Regions from separate parts of the Effusibacillus consociatus genome, predicted to be linked through region 1. Evidence: riboswitches for the same ligand, from Rfam matches in the RefSeq annotation. Region 1 holds a riboswitch; each other region holds the start of a gene.
The links. A riboswitch is a leader RNA that binds a small molecule or an ion and turns the genes downstream of it on or off. The one in region 1 is predicted to bind cobalamin.
Positions count from the first base shown of each region.

Region 2: linked by a shared signal. The riboswitch ahead of cobT (nicotinate-nucleotide--dimethylbenzimidazole phosphoribosyltransferase) and the one ahead of cobK (precorrin-6A reductase) in region 1 are both predicted to bind cobalamin.
Region 3: linked by a shared signal. The riboswitch ahead of ACFO8Q_RS02570 (cobyric acid synthase) and the one ahead of cobK (precorrin-6A reductase) in region 1 are both predicted to bind cobalamin.

Region 1 is NZ_JBHSHC010000157.1:72,010-75,121, reverse strand. It holds gene bluB (5,6-dimethylbenzimidazole synthase) at 1-352, opposite strand, end outside; gene ACFO8Q_RS23385 (cob(I)yrinic acid a,c-diamide adenosyltransferase) at 349-948, opposite strand; gene cobK (precorrin-6A reductase) at 923-1,714, opposite strand; cobalamin riboswitch at 1,924-2,087, opposite strand; gene ACFO8Q_RS23375 (long-chain-fatty-acid--CoA ligase) at 2,347-3,112, shown strand, end outside.
Region 2 is NZ_JBHSHC010000022.1:47,305-50,416, reverse strand. It holds gene ACFO8Q_RS03720 (adenosylcobinamide amidohydrolase) at 1-585, opposite strand, end outside; gene cobT (nicotinate-nucleotide--dimethylbenzimidazole phosphoribosyltransferase) at 572-1,633, opposite strand; cobalamin riboswitch at 1,874-2,059, opposite strand; gene ACFO8Q_RS03710 (histidine phosphatase family protein) at 2,104-2,787, shown strand.
Region 3 is NZ_JBHSHC010000014.1:153,407-156,518, forward strand. It holds gene ACFO8Q_RS02565 (flagellin N-terminal helical domain-containing protein) at 1-1,230, opposite strand, end outside; adenosylcobalamin-variant (AdoCbl-variant) riboswitch at 1,364-1,439, shown strand; gene ACFO8Q_RS02570 (cobyric acid synthase) at 1,532-3,061, shown strand; gene ACFO8Q_RS02575 (cob(I)yrinic acid a,c-diamide adenosyltransferase) at 3,086-3,112, shown strand, end outside.

The DNA of each region.
Region 1 (3,112 bases):
CGCCCCGGGTAGGATCACAAGTGACACAGATCGTTAACGGTGCCTGAAGAATTCCTTCCACCTTTAGTTTCAGGTAAAGATCTTGACGGTTGTCTTCGAAATGCAGGGAGGCGGCGACTCTTTCCCGATCTACCGCGTCTCGTAAGCGTTGCTTCACTTCCTGCGAACGAATCAAAATAAAGTTCCACGGCTGCATGAACCCGACGGAAGGGGCATGGTGTCCGGCATCCAGGATCCGGGCAACCGCATCTTCATCAAGCGGATCAGGCAGGAAAGAACGGATATCACGCCTTTCATAGATGGCTTTGTAGACGGCAGCGCGTTCTTGATCGGTAAAAGCGTGGCGGTTCATTGGGAATCTGCCTCCTTGCCTTTGCCCATTGCATGCCGGAAAACATTGCGGGAACGAATGTATTCCCGGTCGAAACGTCCGCAGCGTGCGTTGGCGGCACGGGCCATCGCGAAAAACAGGTCAGACAGCCGGTTCAAATAACGCAAGCATTCCGGATTGATCGATTCCGTTTTGGACAGAGCGACCACCCGCCGTTCCGCTCTACGGGTTACCGTACGGCAGACGTGAAGCTTGGCGGCAGGACGTGAACCTCCGGGCACAATAAATTTTTTTACCGGCACGGCTTGCTGCATATACTGATCGATCAATGGTTCAAGACGATCCACCATTTCGGCTGTCACTTTGTACGGACGAACCTCTCCGACCGTTGCCAAATCGCTCCCAACATCAAACAGTTCCTGCTGGACGTCATCCAAAACATCCGCCATATCCCGCAGATCGACCGGCCACTCTTCAAGTAATGCCAATGCATCGCCAACGAAAGAATTCGCTTCATCTACGGTGCCGTAAGCGTCAACCCGTAAATCATCTTTGCTGCGTCGATCCCCGACAAGAGCTGTCGTTCCTTGATCACCGCTGCGTGTGTAAATGCTCATCCGGAATTGCCTCCTTTAATGATTCAATCACATCTTTGACAGATTCATACACCCGCCCGTAGTCGATTCCCGGCCGGCAAATCACGATCACCCGGATGCCGTTGTCCAAGGCAGCTTTCACCTTTTCTTTGACAGATCCCTCTGCACCCGATTCTTTGGTGATCACGGTGGTTACATTATAATGACGATAGAAAGCGACATTCAGGTCTTCGGAAAAAGGGCCCTGCATTGCCACTATATTCTTTTGCGGGATCCCAAGTTCAGAACACTTGCGCATGTTGTCCTCCGTGGGGAGCATGCGGGCAATCATGCGGATTCCATCTATGCCGTTGAGAATTTCGGCAAATATGTGGAGTGTCTTGGAACCTGTTGTCAAAAAAATGGTTCCTTTCCGTTCCAAAGCGGCTTCGGCAGCCTCCCGATAATCCCGGACATACGTAATCAGAGGATGATCCGACAAAATCGTACCGGGACGTTCATAACGGAAATAAGGAATTCCCGTGAAATTGGCTGCCTGCATTGCATTTTGCGAAGCGATTTCGGCAAACGGATGACTGGCATCGACAACGGCGATTATCTTTTCCCGCTGCAGCATTTCAACCATTTCCTCCGTCGTTTTGCGTCCCACAGAAACCGCAAGTCCCGCTTCCCTTAAAGATTCCGCAGCTGATTCCGTGACTACCGAAGTGAGCAGCGAATATCCCGCGGATCGCAGTTCAATCGCCAATTCGCGGGCGTCGCTCGTGCCCGCCAAGAAGAAAATCATTGATCATACCCCCAATGACACCCCAAAAAGTGAAGAAAACGTTTCAACGGGAATTCCGAGTACTTTTTGGGGGCCCCATAATTATTAAACAATAATAAACCCCTCGCCAGGGAGGGGAAGGACACACCAAGACCATGCAGACAAAGAAACAGTCCCGTGTGACACCTCCCTATCTCCCGTAGGTACAGCGCGTCGTGCGACGCGACATTACGGTGCCGCTGGAACAGGCAGGTCTCCTGGCTTCGAATCTTCATCCTGTACTCCCTTCCCAAGCATATGCTCAGTGGCTTCCATACAGGACTCCTCGTTACAGTGGCGGGACCGCGTTGGATTTGCACCAAACTTCCCTTTTTCCTGTTCCCGAAAATATCCAATTGTTCATTAGTCCGAACTCCATATCCATGTATTCGGAACGGTTGCTTAAAATCCTGCCGATCCCAAAAATTTCACGGGGAAGGAAAGCGGTTAGTTGTTTCGGCTTTCGATATTGAGATGTTTTACAAAATATTATAAAATTAAATTCGATAGATAACCTGAGTATTTATTTTCACTCTTCAAATGAATGAATATTCATTCATTTGGTCTTGTTATCATATCATGAGGCAGGCCAATATTTTTTGGGGGAGAGGCAAATGACCACGACTGAAGAACAAAATCTGCTCAATCTTACTTTGCCAGGATTTTTGGAACAAGCTTGTAAGCGGTTTCCTGTACGAACCGCCATTCACTTTAAGGGACTGGAATTGGATTATCAAACACTTTGGGTATATGCGAATCGTTTTGCTGCCGGGTTATCCGGACTTGGAATCGAAAAGGGAGACCGGGTGGCCATTATGCTCCCAAACTGTCCTCAGTACGTCGTAGCCTATTACGGGATTTTGCTGGCGGGCGGAATTGTGGTCCAGCTCAACCCGATGTCGGTAGAGCGAGAGATCGACTATTTTCTGAGTGACTCGGGGACCAAAGCAATGGTGGTGTTTGCCCCGCTGTTGCCAAAGGTCGCAGGAGCACCAAGTTCTGCGAATCTGGTGAAGAAAATCGTTGTCGATTTGCCGCCAACCGGTACGGTTTATGAGGGGGATGCGGTAGGGTTTGAAGCTTTCGTTGCTGGAGCACCCATACCAACCTCCCAAGTGGAAATTTCACCGGAGGATGTAGCGGTTTTGCAGTATACCGGCGGAACGACCGGTCGGTCCAAGGGCGCTATGCTGACCCATCGGAATATTGCTGTCAATGCTTATCAAACATATGTCGTGATGGGGGGAGAACAGAAGGAACAGGATCGTTTTCTGGTAGTTCTTCCGCTCTTCCATGTGTATGGAATGACAGTGGCAATGAACGCCGGCATCGTGGGTGGCTCTCAGTTGGTCATCCTGCCGCGTTTTGATCTGGAAGAAA
Region 2 (3,112 bases), on a different contig from region 1:
GGTACCCGTTGCCATTTGTCCGCTTCCGGGACACCGGATTCCCCGTTCATAGAAAATTGCCGTTTTCACTTCCGTCACTGTCGCTATCGCATTCACCATGGCAGCATCCGTCATTGTCCCGTCAATCAACACAACCATGTTAATCGTTCCGAGGGGATAAGGGAACGGATTTAAAGCGGAAGTCTGCTCTTGTCCCAGGTAGGATGGCCAAGTCCCTGCCCGCCATGCGTTGCCGCTCCCCGCCGTAACCACCGCAACTACAAGCAGGGGAGAGTCGGGCTCGGAACCAACTGACTCAAATGCGACGACGCCATTTTTCACATCCACAGCAGTCATCAGCCCGATTGATTGGTCCGGCAGCCCCAGTTCCCGGATTTCACGTTTTAAATCTTCTGCCGGATCGCTGCATCGATATCCTTTATGTACGGTCAGATTCAAAATCGAACGGATGTCGTCCTGACGCCCTCCCCGATAAACTGCCGAACTAAGGGTTCGAAGGGGAACCTCGCTTTTAATGACCAATCGTTTGTCATACCTTTCAAGCGTCACGTCGGGGAGCAGTAGTTGTGAATCAAGAAGCTGCATCGGCGACTCCCGCTTCCGCAAAGGTAGCCATTTCCCGAAGCACTCGTGCAGCCGCTTGCACCACAGGCAATGCCAATGCAGCCCCGGAGCCTTCACCCAAGCGCATCGAGAAATCAAACAACGGCTGCAGTTCCAATGCTTCCAAGACAATACGATGGCCCGGTTCAACCGATTGGTGGGATCCGAACAAATAAGAACGGACCAACGGTTCGATTTTGGCGGCTGCCAGTGCTGCCGCGCTTGTGATAAAGCCGTCAACAACCACCGGAATCCGGTGGGCCGCACAAGACAGGATCAGACCTGCCAGACCGCAAATTTCAAGACCACCCACTTTTGCCAATACATCGATCGGGTCTGTTGGATTCGGGGAATTCACCCGGATCGCCTTCTGAATGGTCTCAATCTTGTGCTGAACCCCTTGACTGGAGAGGCCCGTGCCTACCCCGACCACTTCCTGGACGGGTCTTCCTGTCAAAACCGCCGTGATAGCCGCGCTGGCTGTTGTATTGCCGATCCCCATCTCTCCGAGCGCAACCATTTTGTAACCGGCCTGATGGAGTTGGCTTCCCATTTCCCATCCGACCTGCAGGGCTTTCTCCGCCTCTTCTCTGGTCATCGCCGGTCCTTTTGCCATATTGTCTGTGCCGTAACGAACTTTCTTCACCCACAGGCGATTCGAAGTTTCCGAGGGCACTGGAATATCCGATTTCACACCCACATCCACCACATGGACATCGGCGTTCGCATTTCGGGCCAACGCGTTAATCGCTGCTCCTCCAGCGAGAAAGTTCAACACCATCTGAACCGTCACTTCGGAGGGGAATGCGGATACTCCCTCTTCTGTCACCCCATGATCCCCCGCCATCAAAACCACGGCACACGGGGTGACGGTTGGGATCGTTTCCCCTTGAATCCCCGCCAGCCGGATTCCGATTTCTTCCAACAGTCCGAGACTTCCCTGCGGTTTTGTGAGCTGGTCATGCCGTTCACTTGCGAGTTTGATCGCTTCTTGATTGAGTTCTTCAATTCCAATCGGTAACTTCCACATAGTTAGTACCTCCAGCTTCGAATATGATTCCCTATATCGCGTCCACCCGGATTGGGTTCTCGGATCCCCATCAATACGGCGGACACCCGGACTGACGCTCTTCGGGTCCCCATTAAAGTACTCGGATTATGCTACAAAGGCTTGCATCACTTTAATGGGTATAATAGTTACTCCCCCCAGTCCGAAGACCAGGGGGAGGTATGCACATACGCGTACCAGCCCCTTTTTCCTCGAAAAGCGGCCTTCTCACACTCACAGGCAGGTTTCCTGGCTCGAGTTCATGATCTTCGTTCGTCTTCCCGCGATGTTCTCACGGTGACCAGTGAACGAGACTCCCTCTTACAGTGGCGGGACCGCACCGGATTCGCACCGGATTTCCGCTATTATCCGTTTCTATGAAACGGCACCTGTGAGTATAATAGGATTATTGAAAATATGTATAGTTCCATCATGCACTATAGGGGGCTGGAATGACAAGGATAATTTTGGTTCGACACGGAATTACGGATCACAACCTGGAATATCGGCTTTCCGGCTGGACAGATGCACCTCTTAATGAAGTGGGAGTTCAACAAGCGGAATGCGTGGCCGATCGGTTAGAACAACTGGTTCGAGAGGACAATCAAGTAGATGGTATCTACGCAAGCCCATTGCAGCGGGCCGCCCAAACCGCCGAGATCATTGCAAACCGCCTCGGGCTGTCTGTCACATGTCGGGATGAGCTGAAAGAAATGAATTTTGGAGTCTATGATGGAGTCCCCATCACCGAGTTATATGAGACGCACAAAGAAATGGTCGATCGTGCATTAAATCCCGGCGATGATGAGTTCGGGTGGGAAGGAGGGGAAACCCGGGCTGAACTCTATCATCGAATTGAGCAGGCAATCCGAAGGATTGCAGACAATCATCCGGAACAGACTGTGGTGATCGTCACACATGCGGGCGCTATAGCGTATTTCATCACGGGCCTGCTTGATAAGCCATTATCACACTGGAACGAATATCATGTCGCGAACTGCAGCCTGACAACGGTATTGTGGAAGGACGGAAGGTTTGAACTGGAAACCCACAATGAAACCTCCCATGTTCCGAAAGAAAAATTCGCCCAGTTGATTGAAGAGGCGAAAAACCGGTTGGGCATGAAGGCGGTGTGAGAAAAAATCCGCCCTATGGGAGTCTGGGACCCCTTTAAGAACTGTCAGTACGGGTCCTTTTTTTAATGTGGACGGGCATTAACGGATTTTCAAGTCTTTATATGCATACTTTGGAGCCGTGACGTCTGCAAAATCGCAGAATAGGCCCCCGAAAATCTCTTATTCTGAAAATCGACGCTGGAATTAGGGAAATAAGACCGTCAAAAACCTCTATTTCACCTCTATGTATGTTCCAATCCTGTAGTATAAACTTCCCCTATCCAAATCCCGGCCGGTACGAGCGAATACGTACTGAACCGTTTATGGAGTGGGGCCACTTTTCCAA
Region 3 (3,112 bases), on a different contig from region 1:
AGTGATCATTTCAGCTGCCATGTCTGCATCCTCAATCCTGGAAACGGAGCTTGCATGATTCAGATTGAGGGTGTCGAGAACATCGTACCGGTGCTGTAGGCGATTCTGATAAATTCCGTATTTGGTCCGTTCCGAACTGACCGTATTCATTGCTTGGTCAATCTTCCCGATCGCATTCGGATCGGTTGCAATCAGGTTCCGGATCCCTAGAGCTTCCGCTGTAACATAGGATAGCTCCAAAGGAAGCGCATCGCCTGTAGTTGACCCGGTTTGAATCGTTACTTTTCCGGTTGATCCGGGAGTTCCCGGGACAGGAGGAGTGCCGGGTGTGCCTGGAATCGTAACTGTCTCCGTATATTGATAAGCAATGGTAAGTTCGATGCGATAAGCCTTCTTTTTTTCCGGATTGACCAGCCGCACTTGCCAATCGCCGGTTATGGGACTGATAAATGTCATGGTTTCAGGGTTGCTCTTCTCCCCATTAAAAGTAACGGAGGAAGCGCTGGCACTGCTGACGGTGCCCGCTTTTCCGTTGCTAAAATATCCTCCGTCATTCAGACCGAACTTTTCTCCAATAGGGGAAATGACATGCAAATCGGGACCGTTATCCGGTCCTTTCCCCCACATGGGTGTGAAAGCAGCGGTAATGGTGAAGTTTCCGTCCGCAGCCCTGACCGGTATGTTGTAATTGGGTACAACGAATTGATCCGAATTTGGATTCAGATCGAACGATGTCTGGAAAGTTGGCGATTGTCTGACAATGATTTCCGTTCTGGGGGGAGTTCCCGGTGTTCCAGGGGACGCGGGAGTCCCTTCAATCCAAGAAGAAAGCAAAGAGATCCCGTTAAAGGTGGTTCCTTTACCGATGGAATCGATCGATTCGATCAGTTGATCGATTTCTTGCTGCGCATGGAGCCGATCATTCTCCGAAAGAGTACCGTTTTGGACAAGAACCAGCAGTTCCCTGATTCGCAGCAGTTGCTCCTGAATGCTCTGGAGTCCGGCTTCGGCCGTTTGAGCTAGGGAAACTGCATCCAAAATATTTCTCTGAGCCTGTTGGTTTCCTCGGATTTGCGTGTGAAAACGCACGGAAATAGCCAGCCCGGAAGGATCATCGGCGGCAGTCTGAATTCTCTTCCCCGATGAAAGCCTGGATACTGCATGAGTGTGTTCATTCCATGCAAAGCGTAAGTTTTGATACGCATGCTGAATTGAATTGAGATAAATCATTGTTTAAATCCCCCTATTTCCCCAATAAATAGATTATCATTTAAACCTAATTAAATCGATCGGATATTTTGTCTAATAATGTCGATTGTGTTTTCTGTTGGCAGAATTCGCCTCATCAGGTAAACTGAATCATAAGTGAACCAAATTAGGGAACCGGGTGGAATTCCCGGGCGGTCGCGCCACTGTATAGCCAGACCCCTATTTTGCATTACGGTCATTGCCCTCGCGATTTGGGGTAGTGGAGATGAGTGACATCCCCCTATTCGCGAAGCAGGCAGATGAAGCGAAAGGGGATTTTTAATTGACTTTGACTGTAATGGTGCAAGGGACTGCGAGTGATGTCGGGAAAAGCCTGCTCTGCACTGCGTTGTGCCGAATTTTTGCAAGAAAAGGGTTTCGGGTGGCGCCCTTCAAGTCACAGAACATGGCACTGAACTCCTATGTCACACAAGACGGAAAAGAGATTGGCCGGGCCCAGGGAGTGCAAGCGGAGGCGGCCGGAGTTCCGGCTACAGTTGACATGAATCCGATTCTCTTGAAGCCCAAGGGTGACATGACCGCGCAGGTGGTCGTGAGAGGCGTGCCGATTGGGGATATGTCAGCCATCAAATACCGTACGGAGTACATTCCGACCGCATTGCGTATGATTGAGGAATCTCTTGATCGGCTTCGCAATCAATATGACGTCATCGTGATAGAAGGGGCGGGAAGTCCGGCAGAGATCAACTTGAAAGAACGTGACATTGCCAATATGAAAGTGGCGGAAGTGGCGAATGCTCCCGTAGTACTGGTTGCGGACATCGATCGTGGCGGTGTGTTTGCCTCCATTGTCGGAACACTGGAACTGCTCGATGCACAGGAACGCGCGCGGGTGAAGGGGATTGTTATTAACAAGTTTCGGGGAGATATCAGACTTCTTGAATCAGGCCTGACCTGGATTGAGCAGCGGACCGGAATTCCTGTTTTAGGGGTGGTGCCCTACCAACGGGACCTTTATATTGAAAGCGAAGACTCGGTCGTGCTTGATCAATTGTCCTCGGCTGCTGCTGTGAATGAGGTGGACGTGGCGGTTATCCGTTTCCCGCATATCTCGAACTTCACGGATGTCGATCCCCTCCGTTATGAACCGGACGTGTCCATCCGTTTCGTATCTGCACCTGATCAGTTGGGGAAGCCGGATTTAATAATTTTGCCCGGTACCAAGAACACGATCGAAGACTTATTGTGGTTGCAAAAAAAGGGACTGGCAGCCCGCATCGAATCTCTGGCGGATACAGCACGAATTCTCGGAATCTGCGGCGGTTATCAAATGCTCGGCAGCAAACTGTATGATCCGGATCTGGTCGAGTCCAACATTCCGGAAGTAGAGGGTCTCGGATTGTTGGATGTAAGAACCAGGTATCTTTCGGCGAAAACAACCGTTCAGGTGAAGGGGCGGGTGTTGGAGCTGCCTGACGAGGCTTCCGAACTGTCCGGAATACCCATTGAAGGGTACGAGATTCACATGGGGCAGTCGGAACGGGGAAACATGCAGCCTTTTGCCCAACTGCTGGCAGCGGGTGGTGAAAAAGAGGATGGTGCAGTCAACGGGCACGGCACTGTAATCGGGACTTATCTGCACGGGATTTTGCACAATGATCTGTATAGGCGAACGTTCCTCGACACAATCCGGATGAAAAAAGGCCTTGCTCCAATCGGTGCGACAACCTCAAACCATCGACGACGCCAAGAAGCGTTTGATCAGTGGGCGGATACGGTGGAAAGAGCCATCAACGTTGAACTGCTTTTCTCGATCATGCAAGAATATAAATGTGAGTGGAATTATAATTAGTCGATGCCAAGGGGGAATCTGCGGATGAAAATATATACCCGCACAGGAGAT